3 regions of the Lysinibacillus phoenicis genome follow, and region 1 is predicted to be linked to each of the others. Evidence: riboswitches for the same ligand, from Rfam matches in the RefSeq annotation. Region 1 holds a riboswitch; each other region holds the start of a gene.
The links. A riboswitch is a leader RNA that binds a small molecule or an ion and turns the genes downstream of it on or off. The one in region 1 is predicted to bind S-adenosylmethionine.

Region 1 (7,171 bases):
ACTTATGTTTGTATAGTTCATTCCGTAAGAGTTGATTTAAATAAAGCGTATCTCTTGTTTTCAACAGATTCTCATCCACTCCAAATTCCTTTAAAAATTTTTTCAGATGAGATTCTTGATAAATCGGCATTAATTTATCTGCATGGTACATATATGATATTTTTCCTCTTAGCATTGAACCCCGATTTAGTAAATTATCATTATCTATTGATACATAGGGTTCTTTCCCCATTACTTCTATCGTTTTAATAATATCTTCTCTAAGTTGTTGCCATGCCTCTTGCTCATTTTTAAATTGTTCTGGGTAAAACCAAGTACCTTCCTTCTTTTTATAATAAATTATATGTTTATTAGCTGATCCTCCCTTGATACTCCCTAAGGAAACCGTATTATATTCTAACCACCAGCTAAAGGAACCTTGAGGCTGCAATCCTAGTGCATATTCTTCAAGCTCCATCTCATGCAAACGCTCTAGTGGGAACTTGAGCAAAAATTCTCGGTGTAACTCTTTTGCCTTTCGAACATATTCTTTTCTTTCTTCAGTAGCAAATTCATGAATTTGTGTGATTATCTTATCCATATATGTACCTCCTCATTAAATAAATAACAATTTTCGCGATTTATTGTATGGGCAAAATCTCAGTTCCTTTTGCTTTTAAATTTTTGGAATTTATAATTTCGAAATGGAAAGCTACCCTTTTTTTAAAGGGTAGCTTTAAGGTCTATCATTATTTTATTGATGTTAGAACAATCCCACCGCATGTCCTTCGCTATCAACATTCATACGTAGCGCAGCCGGTGTTTTTGGTAAACCTGGCATTGTCATAATATCGCCTGTTAGACAAACTAAGAAGCCAGCACCAAGCTTTGGAATAACTTCACGAATCGTAATGGTAAAGCCTTCTGGACGACCGAGTAAACTTGGTTGGTCAGTTAGGGAATACTGTGTTTTTGCCATACAAATCGGAAGAGAGTCCCAGCCAAATTTTTCGATTTGGGCAATTTGTTTTTTGGCTTGATCAGTAAATTGCACATCTTTCCCACCATAAACTTTTTGCACGATTGTACGAACTTTTTCTTCAATAGACTCTGTTACATCATATAAAGGAGAGAAGTTGTTATCTTCTTCTAGCACAGCTAGTACTTGTTCAGCTAGAGCTAGACCACCTTTACCGCCTTCTTCCCAGACATTTGTACGTGCGATACGAACATCATTTTCTTGACACCAGTTAAGAACGGCTTCTAATTCAGCCTCTGTGTCCGTAATAAAACGATTTAATGCAATAATTGGTTCAACGCCAAATGTGCGAACTGTCTCCACATGTTTAGCTAAGTTTTCAATACCTTGTAAAAGGGCTTCGACATTTTCGCCAACAAGCGCTGTTTTCGGAACCCCACCATGCATTTTTAAGGCACGAATCGTAGCTACGATAACAACGGCACTTGGCTTAAAGCCAGCTTTCCGTGCTTTAATATTCATGAATTTTTCAGCACCTAAATCAGAGCCGAAGCCTGCCTCTGTCACCACGATATCCGCTAGCTTACGAGCTGTTTGTGTCGCCATAATGGAATTACAGCCGTGAGCGATATTGGCAAATGGACCACCATGAATAATGGCAGGTGTTCCTTCTAATGTTTGTACTAAGTTTGGCTTGAAGGCATCCTTTAATAATAAAGTAAGAGCACCTTCTACCTGTAAATCTCGTACAAAGACTGGCTCACGCTCGAATGTGTAGCCAATCACGATACTAGCGATGCGTTCACGTAGATCCTCAATACTTGTTGCTAAACAGAACACTGCCATGATTTCAGAGGCTACCGTAATATCAAAGCCGTCCTCACGAGGCATGCCTTGAACTGGTCCCCCTAAACCAACGACTACTTTACGTAGAGCACGATCATTTAAGTCCATTACACGTTTCCAAATAATGCGTCGTGGATCAATGTTTAATGCATTTCCTTGATGGATATGATTATCAATAAATGCGGATAAAGCATTGTTGGCTGTTGTAATCGCATGAAGGTCACCAGTGAAATGTAAATTAATATCCTCCATTGGTATTACTTGTGCGTAACCTCCGCCAGTTGCGCCACCTTTTACGCCCATTACTGGACCTAATGATGGTTCTCGTAAAGCGACCATCACCTTCTTATCTAATTGATGAAGGGCATCTGCTAGTCCTACAGTCACTGTCGACTTTCCTTCACCTGCTGGGGTCGGACTAATAGCAGACACTAATACTACTTTTGCATCCTCGCCCTGAGCTGTAATTTTTAATGGGTCAATCTTTGCTTTGTAGCGTCCATACTGCTCAAGAGCATCCTCTGGAATACCCGCAGCTTTGGCAATTTCCGTAATAGGTTTGATCACTGCTTGACTAGCGATTTCTAAATCTGATAATGGTTGATTTTTCGTTGTCATTTGGCATCCTACTTTCTTTGTTGTTCATTTCCATTATAGTCTTAATTGTGAAAAAAAAGAAAGCCAGATATGCAAGCATTTCGACAATCAATTGACATCTTTGTTCAATTCATGTATGTTCTAAGAGAAAATGCAATTTTTTCACATTTTCTCAATGAGAGCACAACTTATTTAACTTTATTTTACATTCAAGCGCATTGGAGGCGAATGCTTATGCAACAGGGGATCGTAAAGTGGTTCAATAATGAAAAGGGTTATGGCTTTATTGAATGTGATGATGGAGAAGATGTATTTGTACATTTTACGGGCATCCAGGAGGAAGGCTTCCGTACACTTGAAGAAGGTCAAAAGGTATCATTTGATGTGGTAGAGGGTAATCGTGGACCTCAAGCATCAAATGTTGTGAAATTATAACGGTAATGGACTATTAGCTTAGTTCCAAATGGACAGCGGAGCAGGAATGAAATATTCCTTCATCCGCTTTTTTTATTACCAATGGTGGCCCTTTGCAAATTTGATACTAAGTATGTGAAGCATATAGCATGACAAAAGGGAATTACACTTGAAATAATTTCAAAAAAGCTATAAGAAAACTGCGGAACGAAGGGCGGCACTCCTGCGGGAAAAGCGGAAAAGTCGAGATCCTGGACTGAGCGAAGCGAGGGAAGCAGCTCGACCTCACCCGCGGAAAGCGTCCGTCCATTGTGGAAATCAATAGCTTAGCTTTATTTCATTGTAAAAGAAAAAAGACTGTAGGCAAACTCAAAATTCATCGAGTTTGTCTACAGTCTGAATCCATTTCAGCATATGAAGTGGATATTGTAATTATCGATTAATCCAATAAAAAGCGCCAGGACATACTAATGTTTCCTTTGTTCGATGAGGATCTTTTAATGTCACACCAAATGGCCCTTCTTTTATATGACCAAGTGTCATAGCTACTGCAACCTCTTCCTCATAAAAATCCAATCGGATATTCGGGAGCTGTAACGAGATGAACTGCTCATGTTGCACAGGCTCTGGTAGCTGCAATACCTCCTGCCATAAACGAACTGTTCTTCGTATATCCTTGACATACAATTGGATTGATTCCATTGTAATCGCTTGTTTTGTATCAATAGCACCGCTTGTCACTAATTGTGACAGACGTTCCTCATCTTCCTCTGCCCATTCAATTAAAAATGGAAAATCAATGAGAAGATCTGGTTTGCCAAAATGGAGAAGCTTCCACTTCACAACAGTGCCATCCGGTCTTGTTCGACTGCAAGCATCCGGCCCATATACATCATAACCTAATGCTCGTAAGCGTTGACCCTCTTCCTCAATTTTTTTGGTACGCAAGGCTATTCGTGAAAATCCTTGGCGCTCTTGATCACGTTTAAACGTATAATGTAAGGAATATGGGTATTGTGCCGCCTGCTCAAATAAATCACGATCATAGATAGCAATTTGTTCAATATAGCTTAAGCCAAAGTAGCTTAACGTATTATAAGTCCCCCACATCGTGTGCTGCCCACCATTCACTGTGTGGACATTTCGTTTATTGAAGAAAACCTTTATATTTTCTGGTGATTCCACTTGGTGAACCAGGTGATCAAAATATAAAGTCATGGCAATTCCCCTTTCTTTCCCCATTACCTTTACCTGTATGTTTAATTGGTTTAAAATTTACTCAAGAAAAGGAGTTACTAGTAGGATATGAAAAAAAAGTTCATTTTACCTACTTACTCCGTGAACTAATTTATATTAATAAAGAGGTGATATTTGAATGACAGATCAAGTAGCTGCTTTTAAATTGGCATTAGGTAATTACCCTACAGGCGTTACAGTTGTCACAACAAGTCATGAAACAAAACCTATAGGCTTAACCGTCAATTCCTTTGCATCTGTTTCAATCGACCCGCTCCTTATTTTGTGGTCACTCGATAAAAATTCTCAGCTTCATTCTTATTTTACGAATGCTTCTCATTTCGCGGTCAATATTTTAGCAAGCGACCAAGAACATTTATGTACACTATTTGCCAGTAAAATCCCTGATCGTTTTGCACAGGCACAGTGGTCCACTTCATCTTTAGGTCTACCGATTTTACATGATACAGCAGCTATTTTACAATGTAAAACGTTTCAGCAAATAGATGCTGGCGACCATACCATTTTTATTGGGCATGTGCAAGACATTACAAACGGGCAAAAAGAACCGTTACTATACCATCGCCGTCATATTGGGCAAATACCAAAAAGCTTTTATAGTTAATTTTTTAGACAAAAAAAGGGCCACTTGTAAGCAAAGGAAATCCTTCATGCTTATTGGTGGCCTTTTGACATCGTTCAACTGAAATCAATGTTATTTTTTCTGCGGAAATCTCTGTTTTTCAAGCCTATTAATTTGCACAATAACACCATCTTGGATCGTAATATGCACTTCACCAAATTCAAGATTTTGAATTGCCTTGGCAATTGCCTCTAATTTTTTATCATCTACCTTTACTGATTGAGCCATACGATACACCCCTTCTTTTTCATTCTTGTTGTACAAAAGAGGCCAACGCATCAAACTGATTGATAGCCCCTCCTATCTCTCAGATACCATCTGTTGGATTTGGCACCTAACTTTTCGGTTGCCGAGGCTTCGTTGGGCCAAGTCCCTCCACCTCTCTTGATAAGAGTACTGCGTTTCTTGACAATAATTCTATAATTCTACTATACGAATGTCAATATAAAATATTAGAAAACCTAGCTGAATACTTTGTAATATCAATCTTCTACGTTTGTATGAGTCGATATGAATGTATTTTATGCCAAATCAGTAGTAAATAGATGACTACTCTCAAACTTTTTAATTGGACCATTTTCTCAAAATGAGTTCAATTGGACCACGTTGATGGATAGTCCTCCACCATATCGAAAAAAACACACAGCCTAAAAAATAACAACATGCATAGAGCATTGAAAAAACGACTGTTAGATTATTCGATAAATCGAAAACTTCTAACACAGTGATGCCAATAAAGACATGGCCAACATAGTGTGTTAAGGACAATTGACCCGTTTTAATGATTGCTTCTATTACTTTATTTTTGAAAGTTTCTACAAAATACATACAACCTACTATTATCACAATAGCCGAAGCCGAATTTGATAGAACATACATTATATTTGGTGGAATTGGTCCTGTATCAAATAAATACAACGCACTATCATGATCTAAGAAATATTTTGTCGAGAAGTGAATAATCACCTTTGAAAAAATTTCTATAATCACTCCTAACAAGATACCTACCGTAACTAATTTCTTTCTTAATGCCCTATTGGTTAAATCTAAGGTACCTACAATCATCCCAATGAGAAAAAAAGATATCCATGGAAAAACGGGGTGGTAGCCATTAAACAGTAAATTTCTCATAAAACCTTCTACCGTCCAAAAATCTATATACTCTAATAAAATATATTTTGGATGCCACCCAACTAGATAATTGAATTGGATTTGTAGCCATTGGGAAACGATTATCACCGCACTAATTGTAAAAAGCATGGTTTTCTTTGAAGTTGCTATCAACAAAGCTGCAAGAAACATATAAACACCGTAATAATGTAAAATATCTCCCGTCCATCCCACCACATATAAAACCATCCCAACAACAAACAAAAAAAGAGCTCGCTTCCATAAAGTTAACTTACTTTGGCGAATAAGAATTGGGTCCTTTGCTTCCCTTGCTTTCCGCGTCATCAGCGCAGTCCCTATTCCTGCTAGAATGACAAATAGTGCAGAGGCGCGCCCCTCAAAAAGACTTTGCAATTGAATGAGCCATTGTGAACCATTGGCAGTTGAACCTGAAATAACGCCAAAGTTTACAATAAACATACCTAACATTGCTAATGCTCTTGCAAAATCTAAGCCCTCAATACGACGATGACCAAGTTGCTTATTCATCTTTTCCCCCTTGAATGACGCTATGTACTGCCTCCCTCCAAATAGCCTTATAGTTCAATTGACTACCAGTTAACATAAAATTGCCAATATTATCATAGAGCATGGCTAACATGTGGGCTTTCGCTTCTATGTTGGCATTTTCATCTAACACCTCTAGTTGCACTGCGTATTGAAAAATATCATAAAATCTTGCTAAATAATCTGATTGAAGCTCTAATAACTGTTGCATGTAGTGGTCGTCGCGAGCGGCTAATAACAAATACTGACTAAATATTTTATTAAAATAAGGATCTTTGTCCTGTTCATCAATTGACTTATAGCCAATCTTCAGTAATTTCTCAATGAAATTGCTTGGAGATAGCTCCTTGTAATCAACAACGATATCATATTGAATTTCTTTATAAAGTTCCTCAAACAAAAAAGAAATTAATTGATCCTTTGATTGAAAATAGTAATAAATAGCTGGTTTTGATATGCCGACCTCTGCTGCAATCATAGCTAAGCTCGTTTTCTCAAATCCTTTTTCTGCAAACATCACATAGGCAACTTCTAAAATTTTTTGAAAGGTTTGTTCTCTATTTCCCATAAGGGCCTCCTTTTTTACCGACCGTTAAGTAAATAATATACGAAGATCCAATTTTTCACAACAAAAAAACTGTGCAGAAGTAAACCCTCTCCACAGTTCTCCTTTTAATCCCCCTGTAAACAGTCCATTAGAGCTTGAGCTGTCTGTTGCTTACCCATCACCTTGATCGGCTGCCCTTCAGCAGGCACAATCCAATGAGGCTCGTCCCCACCATATAAAGATTGTGAGCTGT
Region 2 (7,171 bases), 1.2 Mb from region 1:
CCATTGACATCTGCTAAGTCAGGCAATTTCTCTAGTGCGTAGCCTGTATTCCACATTTCAGGTAGCACAATGATTTCTGCACCTTGTTGTGCCGCTTCTCGAATCTTGTTTTCTGCTCGGGCAAAATTTTCTTCTACTTTGCCAAAGCCAACGTTTAATTGAATACAACCTATTTTCATATCTATTCCTCCTCTAGACAATTAACAGAAAAAGTAATACTATTTGCTTCATATTCTTCAATAATAATTATTATATTCTGAAAAAGGTGATCATGCATGGAATTCTCTAAAAAACTACAGCAACTACCTCCCCAATTTTTTGCGGCACTCGTCCAAAAAGTAAACAGTGCCCTAGAGGAGGGACGTGATGTCATCAATCTCGGGCAAGGTAATCCCGACCAACCGACGCCACCTCACATCATTCAAGCATTACAGGAAGCAGCAGACAATCCTCAAAATCACAAATATTCGCCGTTTCGTGGTATCGCCGAATTACGCCAGGCAGCTGCCAATTTTTACAAACGGGAATATAATGTTGATATAAATCCCGACACGGAGGTAGCAATTCTTGGCGGAACAAAAATAGGTCTTGTTGAGCTACCTCTAGCCGTATTAAACCCTGGTGATACCATGCTATTACCGGACCCAGGCTATCCAGACTACTTATCAGGTGTAGTATTAGGTGATGTAAATTTTGAGGTTATGCCACTTTTTGCTGAAAATAATTTCTTACCTGATTATCATGCATTACCTAATGAAGTGAAAGAAAAAGCCAAGCTACTTTATTTAAATTACCCGAATAACCCTACAGGTGGTACAGCAACACTGGCATTTTTCGAAGAGACTGTTCGCTTTGCCAAGGAACATAATATTATCGTATCACATGATTTTGCTTATGGAGCAATAGGATTTGATGGCAATAAACCTATTAGCTTCCTACAGGCAGAGGGTGCAAAAGACATTGGTATTGAAATGTATACACTTTCGAAAACCTTTAATATGGCTGGCTGGCGTATAGGCTTCGCCGTTGGTAACGCCGATATTATTGCGGCTATTAATCTCATTCAAGATCATTTGTTTTGTAGTCAATTCCCTGCAATTCAGCAAGCAGCAGCAGCGGCACTAACAGCTTCTCAAGAATGTGCAGATGAACTAAGGGCTACTTATGAACGTCGTCGAAATGTATTAATTGAAGAAGCTCAAAGAATTGGCTGGCAAGTTACGGCTCCGAAGGGCTCCTTTTTTGCTTGGCTTCCTGTACCTGTAGGCTACACTAGTGAACAATTTGCTGATTTATTGCTAGAAAAAGCTGATATTGCAGTAGCCGCAGGCAATGGCTTCGGTCAATATGGCGAAGGGTATATACGTGTTGGCTTACTTGTCAGCGAGGAACGCTTACGTGAAGCCATTCACAGAATTGAACAATTACAATTATTTACCGCTTAGTACTACTATGTCCTGTAGCATACATTCGCTACAGGGCATGCTATTTTTCGATTTTTCTTGGTAGCTCTAAACCTTGCTCTAGCGGATAAAATTGTATATGGCCTGTTTCTTCATCCAATCTACGAATATGCTGAACGCCTTGAATCTCAGCCAGTACAATGTCCGCTGTAATAACGGGATTTCTACCTTTCAGAAAGTGTCCCCCTGATACTACACCCCATTGATTACTCATCGAACCATGGAAATGTGTTTCATATCCTCCATCTCGTTTACAGACAACACCAGATCCTTGAATAAATTCGAGTGGTCCCTCTTTTTCAATGACTTCACTAAAACGGACTTTAATGTGCGATGTTTCATCAGGTACTAAATAAACAAAGCTACTTTTTTGGAAGCTCCCAATACAACTTACAATTGTAGCAGACTCTATTTGATTCTCCTCACAGAGCGCCTCAATTCCTTCCATGATGTCTGTCCCCATTAGAATACGAGCACTAATAACCTTGCCAAATGAACCAATTCCATAATTTACTCTTACAGACATTGTTCTCCCTCTTTCATAACAAAAAATTATAATAATATAAAAAATTTTAAAAATATTTATTGACTTACTATACCCCATAAATTATATTAGTTCTATCGGAATTACAAAAAAATATTATAAATCTCTTATCAAGAGTAGCTGAGGGACTGGCCCTATGAAGCTCGGCAACCTCCTTTTTAAAAGGAAGGTGCTAAATCCTGCAAACGAATTTCGTTTGATAGATAAGAGAGGACGTCTTTTTCATGAGCCTCTCTTAGTTTGTAAGAGAGTTTTTTTATTTTCAAAAAACCGATAAAAACATTTTGGAGGTCATTTTCATGAAAAAGAAAAATAAATTTTTAGTAGGTTTAGCAAGTCTTACATTAGTAGCAGCTCTAGCAGGCTGTGGCTCTAAAGAAGATAGTAAAGGTCAAGCTGAGGCAATCGATGAAAATAAAATCGTCGTTGGTGTCACTTCTGGTCCACACGAGCAAATTGCAGAAGTAGCAGCTAAAGTAGCAAAAGAAAAAGGCTTAGAAGTTGAGCTAAAGTCGTTTTCTGATTATGTTTTACCAAATACATCGTTAGCTGAAGGCGATCTCGATGCAAACAGCTACCAACATGAGCCTTTCTTGGACACATTTAATAAAGATCACGATACAGATTTAGTACCAGTAGGCAAAACTATTTTAAATCCAATGGGTATTTACTCTGAAAAATATAAATCATTTGATGATATTCCTGATGGTGCCACATTTGGCTTACCGAACGACCCAACAAATGGGGCCCGTGCCCTCTTTGTTTTACAAGAAGCTGGCTATATTAAGCTAAAGGATGGTGCAGACTTAACAGCCTCTATCCGTGACGTTGAAGAAAATAAAAAGAATTTACAGTTCATTGAACTAGAGGCGGCTCAAATTCCTAAACAGCTTAGTGAAGTAGATGTAGCAGCCATTAATACAAACTTCGCACTAGAAGCCGGCATTAATCCTAAGGAAGACTCTATTCTATTAGAATCTACTGACTCACCATACGTGAATTACATTGTAGTACGTGCTGAAAATGAAAACGACCCAACCATTAAAAAGTTTGTTGAGGCTTACCAATCTGAGGAAGTACGTCAATTCATTGAAGAAGAATTCAAAGGTTCTGTGATTCCTAGCTGGTAATATGCTTCTATTAGCAGAAGAATCTGCCGTATTCCTCATGAGAAAACGAGCAGATTCTCACTTTTAGAAGGACGAGAAAGGAGCAATATCGTATGATTCAATTACAAAATATATCGAAAGAATTTAAGACGAAAAAAGGGATCATTAAAGCTGTGGATGGGATCAATCTTCATGTGAAAAAGGGACAAATTCATGGGGTTATCGGCTATAGTGGTGCTGGTAAAAGTACACTTATTCGATGTGTCAATTTACTGGAACGTCCTACTTCGGGAAAAGTACTGATAGACAATGTGGACATTACAGCCCTTTCGCTAAATGAATTACGTCAAACACGACAAAAAATAGGAATGATTTTCCAACATTTTAATCTATTAAAAACTGCAACAGTTTACAACAATATTGCCGTGCCTTTAAAACTACTAGGCTATAACGACAAGGAAGTAAAAAACCGTGTAGCAAAATACGCCGAAATTGTAGGATTAACAGAGAAACTGGATAGCTATCCTAATCAACTTTCTGGTGGGCAAAAGCAACGAGTTGCTATTGCACGTGCCTTAGCACAAGAGCCAGAGATTTTACTTAGTGACGAGGCAACAAGTGCACTCGATCCTGAAACGACCGAGGCCATCCTTGAATTGTTGTTAAAAATTAACCGCGAGTTAGGCATTACGATCCTACTCATCACACATGAAATGAATGTCATTCAGAAAATATGTGATGAGGTATCTGTTCTCGAATCAGGTAAGGTCGTGGAGTTTGGTACTGCTATTGAGCTTTTTGCAAAACCGAAGCACCTTACTACTAGAAAGTTTTTAAATACAATTTCTCAGCGTAATTTATCCCCTTCACTCATTGAGCAGTTAAACGTTTCAGGAAGTGTCATTCGTTTAACATTCCTTGGTGAAAGTACGGGTAAGCCATTACTAGCAGAAGTCACGAAGGTGTACGATGTGCAACCGAATATTTTAACAGCTAATATTATTGAATTAAAAAACGGCATTGTTGGGAACATCGTGGTGCATTTACATGGAGAAACCCATATCGTCCAAAAGGCCCTAACCTATTTTACAGAAAATGGTGTTGCGGTAGAAGAATTAGGAGGCGAATTCAATGAGTAGTATTCAAAGCTTCTTTTCAGATTGGTCAGATGTCATTGGAAAATCAATTATCGAAACATTCCAAATGGTCGGAATTTCGCTACTCTTCTCCATTCTAATTGGTATTCCCTTAGGGCTATTAATCGTTTTAACACGACCAGGCCAATCCTTTGAAAATAAAATTATCTATCAGCTTTTTAATCTCATCATCAATATTATTCGTTCTGTTCCATTTATCATTTTATTATTCTTCATCTTACCATTTACCAAATTAATTGTTGGTACAACGATTGGTGTTAAAGGTGTTATAGTCCCACTAGTTGTTTATACAGCTCCTTATATTGCACGCTTAATGGAATCTGCTCTTTTAGAGGTGGATTCAGGTGTGGTAGAAGCTTATACAGCAATGGGCATAAAACGTCGCCATATTATTTGGCATGTCCTATTACGTGAAGCACGCCCATCGATTATTTTAGGCTTAACGATTGCCACAATTGGCTTAATTGGCGCTACGGCAATGGCTGGAATGGTGGGGGCAGGGGGATTAGGTGACCTTGCCTACCGTTATGGTCATTTACGCTATGAGGTTGATGTTATGTATGCCACTGTCTTTATCTTAATCATCCTTGTTCAAAGCATACAATCCATCGGCAACCGCTTTGCTGCGAAATTAAAGAAAGACTAGGAGAATGACGATGACAACTGAAATTTACGTAGAAAAAAACGGCTATATCGCAACGTTAGTGTTAAATCGCCCTGATAAACGTAATTCTTTATCGAGGGCGATGTTTCAGGCCATAGTAGACCAGCTTGAGCAGTTACGTACAGATCCTTCTATTAAGCTATTAATTGTTCGCGGTATCAATGAAGTTGCCTTTTCATCAGGTGCAGATATTAGTGAGTTTTTAGATATTCGTTATGCTGCTGACAATGCCAAAGCCTATAACGATATAGCTTTAAAAGCCATTGATGCCCTTTATAAATTTCCGCACCCTACCATTGCAATGATTCAGGGCTTAGCGATTGGCGGTGGCTTAGAGTTAGCAAACGCATGTGATTTTAGATTGGCCACACCGAATAGTAAGCTTGGTATTACGGCAGCCAATATTGGTATTGTCTATAATCTTGAAAGCACTAAACGCTTAATCAATATTGTGGGTGTCGCCAAGGCAAAGGAAATTTTATATACAGCCAACATTTTTACAGCGGAAGAAGGAAAAAGCATTGGTTTAATCACAGCCTTACATGAGCCAGAGGATATTGAAAATGCCACATTGCATTTTGCAGAGCATCTATTAAGTAAATCATCCGTTGCAAATGCAGGCATTAAAAAAATCATTCAGGCGATTGTAGATGGTGAAAACGAAGAGAACGAAGAGCTGGCCCAAACCGTTCTTAATTCATTTAGTTCAGACGATTATAACGAAGGCATTCAAGCCTTTTTACACAAAAGAAAGCCTATTTTCAATAAATAAGTGAGGTAGTTACGATGACAAACACGACTGATGGCGATCTACTGTTAAAGAATATTACTGCACAAGCCCCCTTTCCCATTTGCTTTGCTGACCTAGAAAAGACTGTTGCAGAAAAAATAGCAGCTGGACCCTTCGGCTATATACGTTCAGGTGCTGGGGGTGAACAAACTTTACACAACAATCGTGCAGCGTTTAAAAAATACTCCATTGTACCCCGCTTTTTAAATGATGTCTCTAATGTTGATACGTCGATTCATTTGTTTGGTAAAACCTATCCAACTCCATTGCTTTTTGCTCCAGTTGGCATGAATGGTATGGTTCACGATGAGGGAGAGCTTGCCGTTGTCCGTGCTGCCCAACATTTAAATATTCCATATATTCAAAGTACAGTTTCCACTTATGCGCTTGAGGAAGTTGCCGAAGCTGCTCCAACAGCAACAAAATGGTTCCAATTGTATTGGTCTACAAATGAGGCAATTGCTTATAGTATGGCTGCACGAGCAGAGGCAGCTGGATTTGAAGCAATCGTTTTAACGATTGATACGGTAATGCTTGGCTGGCGAGAAGAAGATGTGCGCAACCAATTTTCACCACTAAAGCTAGGCTATGCAAAAGGAAATTATATGAATGATCCTGTTTTTACTGCCTCATTGCCTGATGATTCATTTGAGTCCTATGTACAGGGGGTTCTGCAAAATGTCTTCCACCCCACACTCAATTGGGAACATGTTCGAGAGTTAAAGCGACGCACTAATCTTCCAATATTATTGAAAGGAATTTTACATGCTGAAGATGCAAGGTTAGCAATCGACAATGGCATCGATGGCATCATTGTTTCCAACCATGGTGGTCGTCAACTAGATGGTGTGATCGGTTCTCTGGATGCCCTTCCTGCTATTGTGGAGACAGTAAATGGACAAATTCCGATTATTTTAGATAGCGGTGTGTACCGTGGTATGGACGCACTAAAAGCACTTGCTTTAGGTGCAGATGCTGTTGCGATTGGACGTCCATTTGTTTATGGACTAGCTCTTAATGGACAACAAGGTGTCGAGAAAGTGATGACCAATCTTTATGATGAGCTAAAGGTTTCCATCGCGTTAGCTGGTGTGACCTCAGTCAAGGGGTTACGTAACATCACATTAGTCAAAATTGATGGGACTGAAGATAAATGAAACAGGCATTAAAGGGAATAAGAGTTGTTGATTTATCCCAAGTATTAGCTGGTCCTTATTGCACAATGGTCCTAGCAGATATGGGCGCGGAAGTAATCAAAATCGAAAAATATCCTAATGGCGACGATACACGTACAATGGGTCCTTTTATTAGTGAAGAAAGCCATATGTATATGATGGTCAATCGCAATAAAAAAGGCGTTTGTATCAATTTAAAAACGGCTGAGGGACTAGCATTATTCAAAGAGCTTATTCAATCTGTAGATGTCCTTGTAGAAAACTATCGA
Region 3 (7,171 bases), 2.2 Mb from region 1:
CTATTTCAGAGGAAGAGGATTTGGATCATGAGGTCATGATTGATCTATATAAAGAGGCGGTTGAAGAACAGGACGCGGATGCACAGTATCAACTAGGTGAATATTACAATGCTAGGGAAGGTAATCATTTTCAGATCGAAAAATCATTGAAATGGTTTGAGTTAGCTGCGACTCAAGGGAATGCCGATGCACAATATATGTTAGGTAATTTTTACTTTGAAGGAATTGGAGTAGAAGAAAGTCATTCGATGGCCTTTTTATACTATGAAAAGGCGTCAATGCAGGGACATGCGGATGCTGCCAATAATTTAGCGGATATGTACTTTAATGGTGAAGGAGTAACGAAGGATTATACATTAGCAAAAAAATGGTTTGACTATGCTGCTAAAAAGAATGTACCAGAGGCCATGTTTACGCTAGGGATTATATATGAGCAGGGGTTAGGCGTGACTGTAGATATGGAGGCAGCATTCAATGCCTATAAACAATCTGCAGAGGCCGGTTATGTAGAAGCACAATATCTTCTTGGTGGAATTTATTTAGAGGGACGCCTAGGCCAAACGAAGGAGGTAAACCGCGCACTATTTTGGTATGAACGAGCTGCAGAACAATATCATGTAGATGCTTTTTATGATTTGGGGTATATATGGAGTAATGGGCTTGCAGGTATACGAAATATTGAAAAAGGCATTCATTGGTTTAAACAGGCTGCCCTTCAAGGGGATGCAGAGGCCAAGTTACAGCTAGGGCATATGTACAATAAAGGTGAAGGGATAGCTAGAAATCTGAAAGAGGCCATCAAGTGGTATGGACTTGCAGCAGATGCAGGCATTAAAGAAGCTTCGGAAATATTACAGGAACTTAAAAGTTTGTAAATTTTGTGTTAAAAAATATAGTGTCTTTGAATTATTTATACATCTGATTAACATGAAACTTTTGGTATATGAATAAACCTTTTAGTGAGTATATAGTTTTAGTTGTTATAAGGGTAAAAATTATTAATATAGTGAAATTTATAGGGTGCCAGAAGAAATTTTAAAAAAATAAGCATAATAATCAAGAAATCGGGTAAAAAAAGCTACCAATTAATAGTGTGGTAGCTTTTTAATTGTTTTTTAAAGTGAATTTACTGTAGGGACTTTTTATACATTTTATGTAAAATATTGGGTGGTTAAAAATTGACAGCAAATTATAAAATGATTAAGGTATATGAGTGATTTTGAAAAGGTACATATGCAAAAATCTACTGTTTGTCATTCATAGTGTTTGAAAGGGAAGTTTTTTTCAATAAACTTGGAAAAATGTATATGGTTATGCCAAGACGTAATGGATAGGTATTTTTTCATTAATCTATCAATATGTTAAAAGGTATTTGATGTTTCTCGGCCTGCTGAAAGTAAACAGAATGAAAGAGGGAAGATGTGTGATTTTTCAAAAACAGAGAAAGACGAAGGTATTGGATCTACAGCAATACACAGTGAAAATGGATTTGTCTAATCGCCAATCAATGGCGAAGCAAATTGAAATGCTGAACTTAACGGAGCAAGACTTACAATATTTAAAGGCTTTCCAACCATATGTTATGGACAATGTAGATCACATCGTAAACCGCTTTTATAACATGATAGGAACAGAGCATCATTTGGTAGATATTATTAGTCAACATAGTTCTGTAGAAAAGCTTAAAGTAACGTTACAGAAGCATATTATCGAAATGTTTAATGGAATAATTGATGAGGAGTTCTATCTAAGGCGTGTAAAAATTGCGAAGGTACATGTCCACATTGGACTAAGAACACAATGGTATATTTGCGCATTCCAAGATTTATCTATTTCATTTATTGATTTAGTTGAAAAAAATATAGAGTATCCTTATGATCAGTTCAATACAATAAGAGCTATATCGAAAATTTGTAACTTTGAGCAACAGCTCGTCTTAGAAGCTTTTGAAAATACTGTTGAAGAAATGAAAGAAAGCATGGAGCATGAGAGAGTCGCAATTGAACAACAAATTGTACGTTCTTCTGTAGAGCTTGCCACAATCTCTCAGGAAACCAATCATTCTTTTTGCTGTCTCAGCAAGCAGTCTGATGAGATTAAAAAATTGGCCAAAAAATCGCTTGATGTATCGACTTTAGCTGAAAATGAAGCACTTGCAGGACGGGAACGTTTAAAAAATCAATCACAAAATATGCATAATATTATTCATTCACTTCATGATATTGAAGAAAATATAGAACAATTATCAGGTATGTCTAGAGAAATGGAGACAATCATGAGTGTTGTTACTACTATTGCGAATCAAACTAATCTGTTAGCTTTGAATGCAGCTATTGAAGCGGCTCGAGCTGGAGAGGCGGGAAAAGGATTTAGTGTAGTAGCAGACGAAGTTCGAAAGTTATCTATTCAAACAAAAGAATCGGTAACAGCGGTTGCTTTGTTATTGAAAAAAACAAGCGAACGGACTGAGAAATTAGAGTATTCTTTGACGAATATTCAAGGAGAAGTAGCGTCTGGTGAGGAAAATATGTTGCAAACAGAAGGCCAGTTTACGAGTATACTAGATGCCATGACTGAAGCAAAAGAACAAAATGATTGCATGGCAACAAAAATACAAGCAATCGTAGGTATATTAGGTGAGTTAGGGACATCATTTACAGAAGTAACGAATTCGGCAGAAAAATTAGCGACCTTTGCGCAAAATTTAAAAGTATAGACGGTTAGTATTTACTACAATGTATTAGGCGTAATTAACACTATAGTACCTATTAATATATATGTTGGCTAGAGCTATCTCCTAAAGGGATAGCTCTATTTTTGCTAAATTTGTAAAGGGTTGAATGCAATTTTCAATGAAAATAGGTTTATACTGTAGAAAGAACTAATAATAGGGGCGGTTTATATGAAAACAGTTGTTGTATTAGGTGGCGGAATTACAGGATTATGCACAATGCATTACTTACAACGTCAAGTGAAGGAGAATAATCTAGATGTTCGTCTAGTACTTGTAGAGAAAAATACATATCTAGGTGGTAAGTTACATTCGGCATATGAAGAAGGATTTATTATGGAAACAGGTGCTGATTCTATTGTCGCTCGCCATAAAGGTGTTATGGAGCTAGTGCAGGAGCTTGATTTTGAAGATAATCTAGTTTATAACGAAACCGGCATTTCTTATATTTACACAAATAATGAACTACATGCTATTCCAGCTGATTCTACATTTGGTATTCCAATGAGCTTGGCATCCTTAGAGGAAAGCACATTAATATCAGAGCAAGGAAAGCAGGAAGCATTAAAGGATTTGACATTACCAAACAAAGGCTTTACAAAGGAAAGTTCAATTGGCGAGTTCTTAACCTACTATTTAGGAGAGGAACTAGTAAAAAACCAAATTGCACCAGTTCTAGCAGGTGTGTATTCAGGTGATTTACATCAGCTTTCAATTGCTTCTACTTTACCGTATTTAATTGATTATAAGAATGATTATGGAAGTATCATTAAAGGTTTTGATGCGAACCGTGAGCAATTTGTTAAAGCTGCCAATAAAAAATTTATATCATTTAAAAATGGTTTAACTTCTTTAATCGATCGACTTGAGCAAACATTAACCAATGTTGAAATTATCAAGGGTGTCGCTACTTTACATGTTCAAAAACAGAAAGACCGCTATACAATTTCATTAGCAAATGGTGAAAATATCGGAGCAGATTATGTTGTGCTTGCACTACCGAATGAAGCTGTTCAAAGCCTCATGAAGGACGAATCATTAAACTGTTATTTTAATCAATTTACTACTGCGTCAGCCATTACCATATACTTAGGCTTCGATGTACCAGACGCGAAATTGCCAGCAGATGGAACGGGCTATATTGTCTCTCATAATTCTAACGTTACTTGTAATGCAGTAACTTGGACAAGTCGTAAATGGAAGCATACATCGAGAGACAATAAATTACTTGTACGACTCTTCTATAAGAGTATTAACCCAGCGTATGAACAACTACGTGCCATGACTGATGAAGAATTGGCAACCGTTGCTTTAGAGGATGTTCGAAAGAGCTTGGGAATAGAAGAGGATCCAACCGTAGTAAATGTAACAAAATGGATTGATCAAATGCCTAAATACGACTTAGCTCACAGAGAAGCGTTACAAGGGTTGCTTCAGGAACTGAACAAAAACTATCCAAATTTAGCTATAGCAGGCTGTTCATATTTTGGTGTAGGTATCGGAGCTTGCATTCAAAATGGGAAAAAAATTGGTGAGGAGCTTGCAGAGGAACTATCCAGTTTCTAAGATTTTAAGTTAAAAATTACTTTGTTACGTGAAATACTCTTGACTCATTCGTCAGTAAACGATATGATTCTTTTAATTATTTAAAAAATTCATACTTAATTCTTATCAAGAGAAGCAGAGGGACTGGCCCATTGAAGCTTCAGCAACCAACTTATTGTCAGGTGCTAAATCCAGAAGACCGTTGAGTCGAAGATGAGAAGGAACAACAATGCTGAATCGTTAAAGCCTTCTTTTTTATGAAAGAAGGCTTTTTATTATACAGAGACATAGGAAGAGAGGCTAGTTTTATGGGATTGCTTGAGAAGTTAAACACGCATGTATTGACGGCGGATGGTGCAATAGGCACAGTTCTTTATGGCTATGGATTGGAATATTGCCATGAGGAAATGAATGTGCAGAGACCAGAGTTAATTGAAAAGATTCATAGAGAATATATTGCGGCTGGTGCTGACATCATTCAAACGAATACGTACGGTGCAAATGCCATCAAATTAGCTCGCTATGGATTAGAATCACGCGTTCAACAATTTAATGAAGCAGCTATTACAATTGCTAAGCGAGCAGCTGCAGATGGAGGTCAATTTGTTTTAGGGACAATAGGAGGTATTCGTGGTATCCGAAAAAGTGATGCAACACTAGAGGAAATATTAGCGACTGTAGAGGAACAAGCAAGTGTTTTACTTGCAGGAAATCCAGATGGCCTCTTACTTGAAACCTATTATGATTTTGAAGAATTAACTGCAACATTAAAAATGTTACGTGCAAAAACAATGTTACCAATTATTGCACAAGTATCTATGCATGAGCCTGGTGTTTTACAAAATGGAATGTCTTTAAATAATGTTTTGCATGAGCTAGAAACACTTGGTGCAGATATCGTTGGTGTCAATTGCCGGCTAGGCCCACATCATACAATACAAGCATTTGAAGGCGTAGAACTTCCTGAAAAGGCATTTATGTCAGCTTATCCGAACGCTTCACTTCTTGACTTAGAAGATGGGCGTGTCGTTTATGAATCGGAGGCTGATTATTTTGGTCGAGCAGCAGTAGAACTACGTGATCAAGGGGTACGCTTGATTGGGGGCTGCTGTGGTACGACACCAAAGCATATAGCGGCAGCAAAAAAATATTTAGAGGAGTTATCACCCGTTCATGAAAAGCATGCGAAACCTGAAAAGATTGAGGTCGTTCGAGAAGCAGAGCCTCCTAAGTATGAGCCTCTTCATGAAAAAGTAAAACGTGAACGATCTGTCATTGTAGAACTGGATACACCTAGACATTTAGAAATTGATGGATTCCTTGTAGGAGCAAAACAATTGTATGATGCTGGCGCAGATGTAGTCATGATGGCAGACAATTCTCTAGCCTCTCCTCGTATTAGCAATATTGCAATGGGAGCATTGTTGAAGAATACACATGGCGTACGTCCTCTAACACATATTACATGTCGAGATCGTAATTTAATCGGTCTGCAATCACATTTAATGGGATTAAATGCTTTAGGAATTCATGATGTCTTAGCTGTTACGGGTGATCCAACAAAAGTTGGGGACTTCCCAGGTGCGACAAGCGTTTATGATGTCTCCTCGATGGAGCTAATCCAATTAATTAAGCAGTTAAATGAAGGGGTCTCTTTCTCTGGTAAACCCCTTCGAAAAAAAGCAAATTTTTCAGTGGCTGCTGCATTTAATCCAAACGTTCGTGTGTTAGACCGTGCTGTGGCACGTTTAGAAAAGAAAATCGAACATGGTGCAGATTATTTTATTTCACAGCCAGTGTATACGAAGGAAAAAATTGTGGAAATTTACGAGGCAACAAAGCATCTACAAGCACCGATATATATTGGGATTATGCCCGTTACGAGTTATAAAAGTGCAGAGTTTTTACACCACGAGGTGCCTGGCATCAAATTATCAGAAGATGCCTTAGCAAGAATGAAGGCTTGTGGTGAAGATAAAGAACGTGCAACAGCTGAGGGTATTGCCATTGCAAGGGAATTAGTAGAGGTGGCTGCGCAATATTTTAATGGTATTTACCTTATTACACCTTTTTTACGCTATGATGTGACACTAGAGTTGATGAAATATATTGAGCAATTGGATGAACAAAAAAAAGGAGTAAGTATACATGGCTAAGCACTTGATTGAAGAGCAATTAGAGAAACGTATTTTAATTCTTGATGGCGCAATGGGAACAATGCTACAAAATGAAAACTTATCGGCAGATGATTTTGGTGGAGAGGAGCTCGATGGGTGTAATGAAAATCTTGTGCTTACTAGACCTGATGTTATAGAGAAAATTCATCTTAAATATTTAGAGGCTGGCGCAGATATCATTTGTACGAATACATTTGGTGGAACTCCTCTTGTGTTAAATGAATACGATCTGGGTGCAAAAGCGGAAGAGATTAATAAACGTGCAGTTGAAATTGCTCGCCAAGCGGTGGATAAATTTACAACATCGGATTGGCCGCGATTTGTAGCTGGAGCTATGGGACCAACAACAAAAACATTATCCGTAACTGGCGGTATTACATTTGATGAGCTCGAGGAAAATTTCTTTATCCAAGCGAAGGCCTTAATTGAGGCAGGAGCAGATGTGCTGTTATTGGAAACAAGTCAGGATATGCTGAATGTTAAAGCCGGCACATTAGGGGTAACACGTGCTTTCGCGGCAACTGGCAAGGAACTTCCCGTTATGATTTCAGGAACAATTGAACCGATGGGTACGACACTCGCAGGACAAACGATTGATGCCTTTTATATATCTATTGAGCATATTAAACCATTATCAGTTGGCTTAAACTGTGCGACAGGACCAGAGTTTATGACGGATCATATTCGTTCATTAGCAGAGCTTTCAACAGGCTATATA

Region 2: another riboswitch for S-adenosylmethionine. It lies ahead of ABC382_RS13175 (MetQ/NlpA family ABC transporter substrate-binding protein); the one in region 1 lies ahead of ABC382_RS07095 (YezD family protein).
Region 3: another riboswitch for S-adenosylmethionine. It lies ahead of ABC382_RS18200 (bifunctional homocysteine S-methyltransferase/methylenetetrahydrofolate reductase); the one in region 1 lies ahead of ABC382_RS07095 (YezD family protein).

Annotation. Positions count from the first base shown of each region.
Region 1 covers NZ_JBDFMP010000002.1:1,109,998-1,117,168, forward strand. The annotation lists gene ABC382_RS07070 (McrB family protein) at 1-580, opposite strand, end outside; gene ABC382_RS07075 (formate--tetrahydrofolate ligase) at 743-2,422, opposite strand; gene ABC382_RS07080 (cold-shock protein) at 2,636-2,836, shown strand; gene ABC382_RS07085 (VOC family protein) at 3,248-4,033, opposite strand; gene ABC382_RS07090 (flavin reductase family protein) at 4,191-4,676, shown strand; gene ABC382_RS07095 (YezD family protein) at 4,767-4,922, opposite strand; SAM riboswitch class I at 4,992-5,088, opposite strand; gene ABC382_RS07100 (DUF418 domain-containing protein) at 5,259-6,353, opposite strand; gene ABC382_RS07105 (TetR/AcrR family transcriptional regulator) at 6,346-6,939, opposite strand; gene ABC382_RS07110 (phosphopantothenoylcysteine decarboxylase domain-containing protein) at 7,044-7,171, opposite strand, start outside.
Region 2 covers NZ_JBDFMP010000002.1:2,342,963-2,350,133, forward strand. The annotation lists gene ABC382_RS13160 (carbon-nitrogen family hydrolase) at 1-179, opposite strand, end outside; gene ABC382_RS13165 (pyridoxal phosphate-dependent aminotransferase) at 276-1,445, shown strand; gene ABC382_RS13170 (PPC domain-containing DNA-binding protein) at 1,486-1,989, opposite strand; SAM riboswitch class I at 2,112-2,217, shown strand; gene ABC382_RS13175 (MetQ/NlpA family ABC transporter substrate-binding protein) at 2,307-3,137, shown strand; gene ABC382_RS13180 (methionine ABC transporter ATP-binding protein) at 3,230-4,255, shown strand; gene ABC382_RS13185 (methionine ABC transporter permease) at 4,248-4,919, shown strand; gene ABC382_RS13190 (enoyl-CoA hydratase/isomerase family protein) at 4,930-5,709, shown strand; gene ABC382_RS13195 (alpha-hydroxy acid oxidase) at 5,724-6,884, shown strand; gene ABC382_RS13200 (CaiB/BaiF CoA transferase family protein) at 6,881-7,171, shown strand, end outside.
Region 3 covers NZ_JBDFMP010000002.1:3,342,348-3,349,518, forward strand. The annotation lists gene ABC382_RS18185 (SEL1-like repeat protein) at 1-875, shown strand, start outside; gene ABC382_RS18190 (globin-coupled sensor protein) at 1,424-2,716, shown strand; gene ABC382_RS18195 (protoporphyrinogen oxidase) at 2,903-4,297, shown strand; SAM riboswitch class I at 4,397-4,496, shown strand; gene ABC382_RS18200 (bifunctional homocysteine S-methyltransferase/methylenetetrahydrofolate reductase) at 4,585-6,432, shown strand; gene metH (methionine synthase) at 6,425-7,171, shown strand, end outside.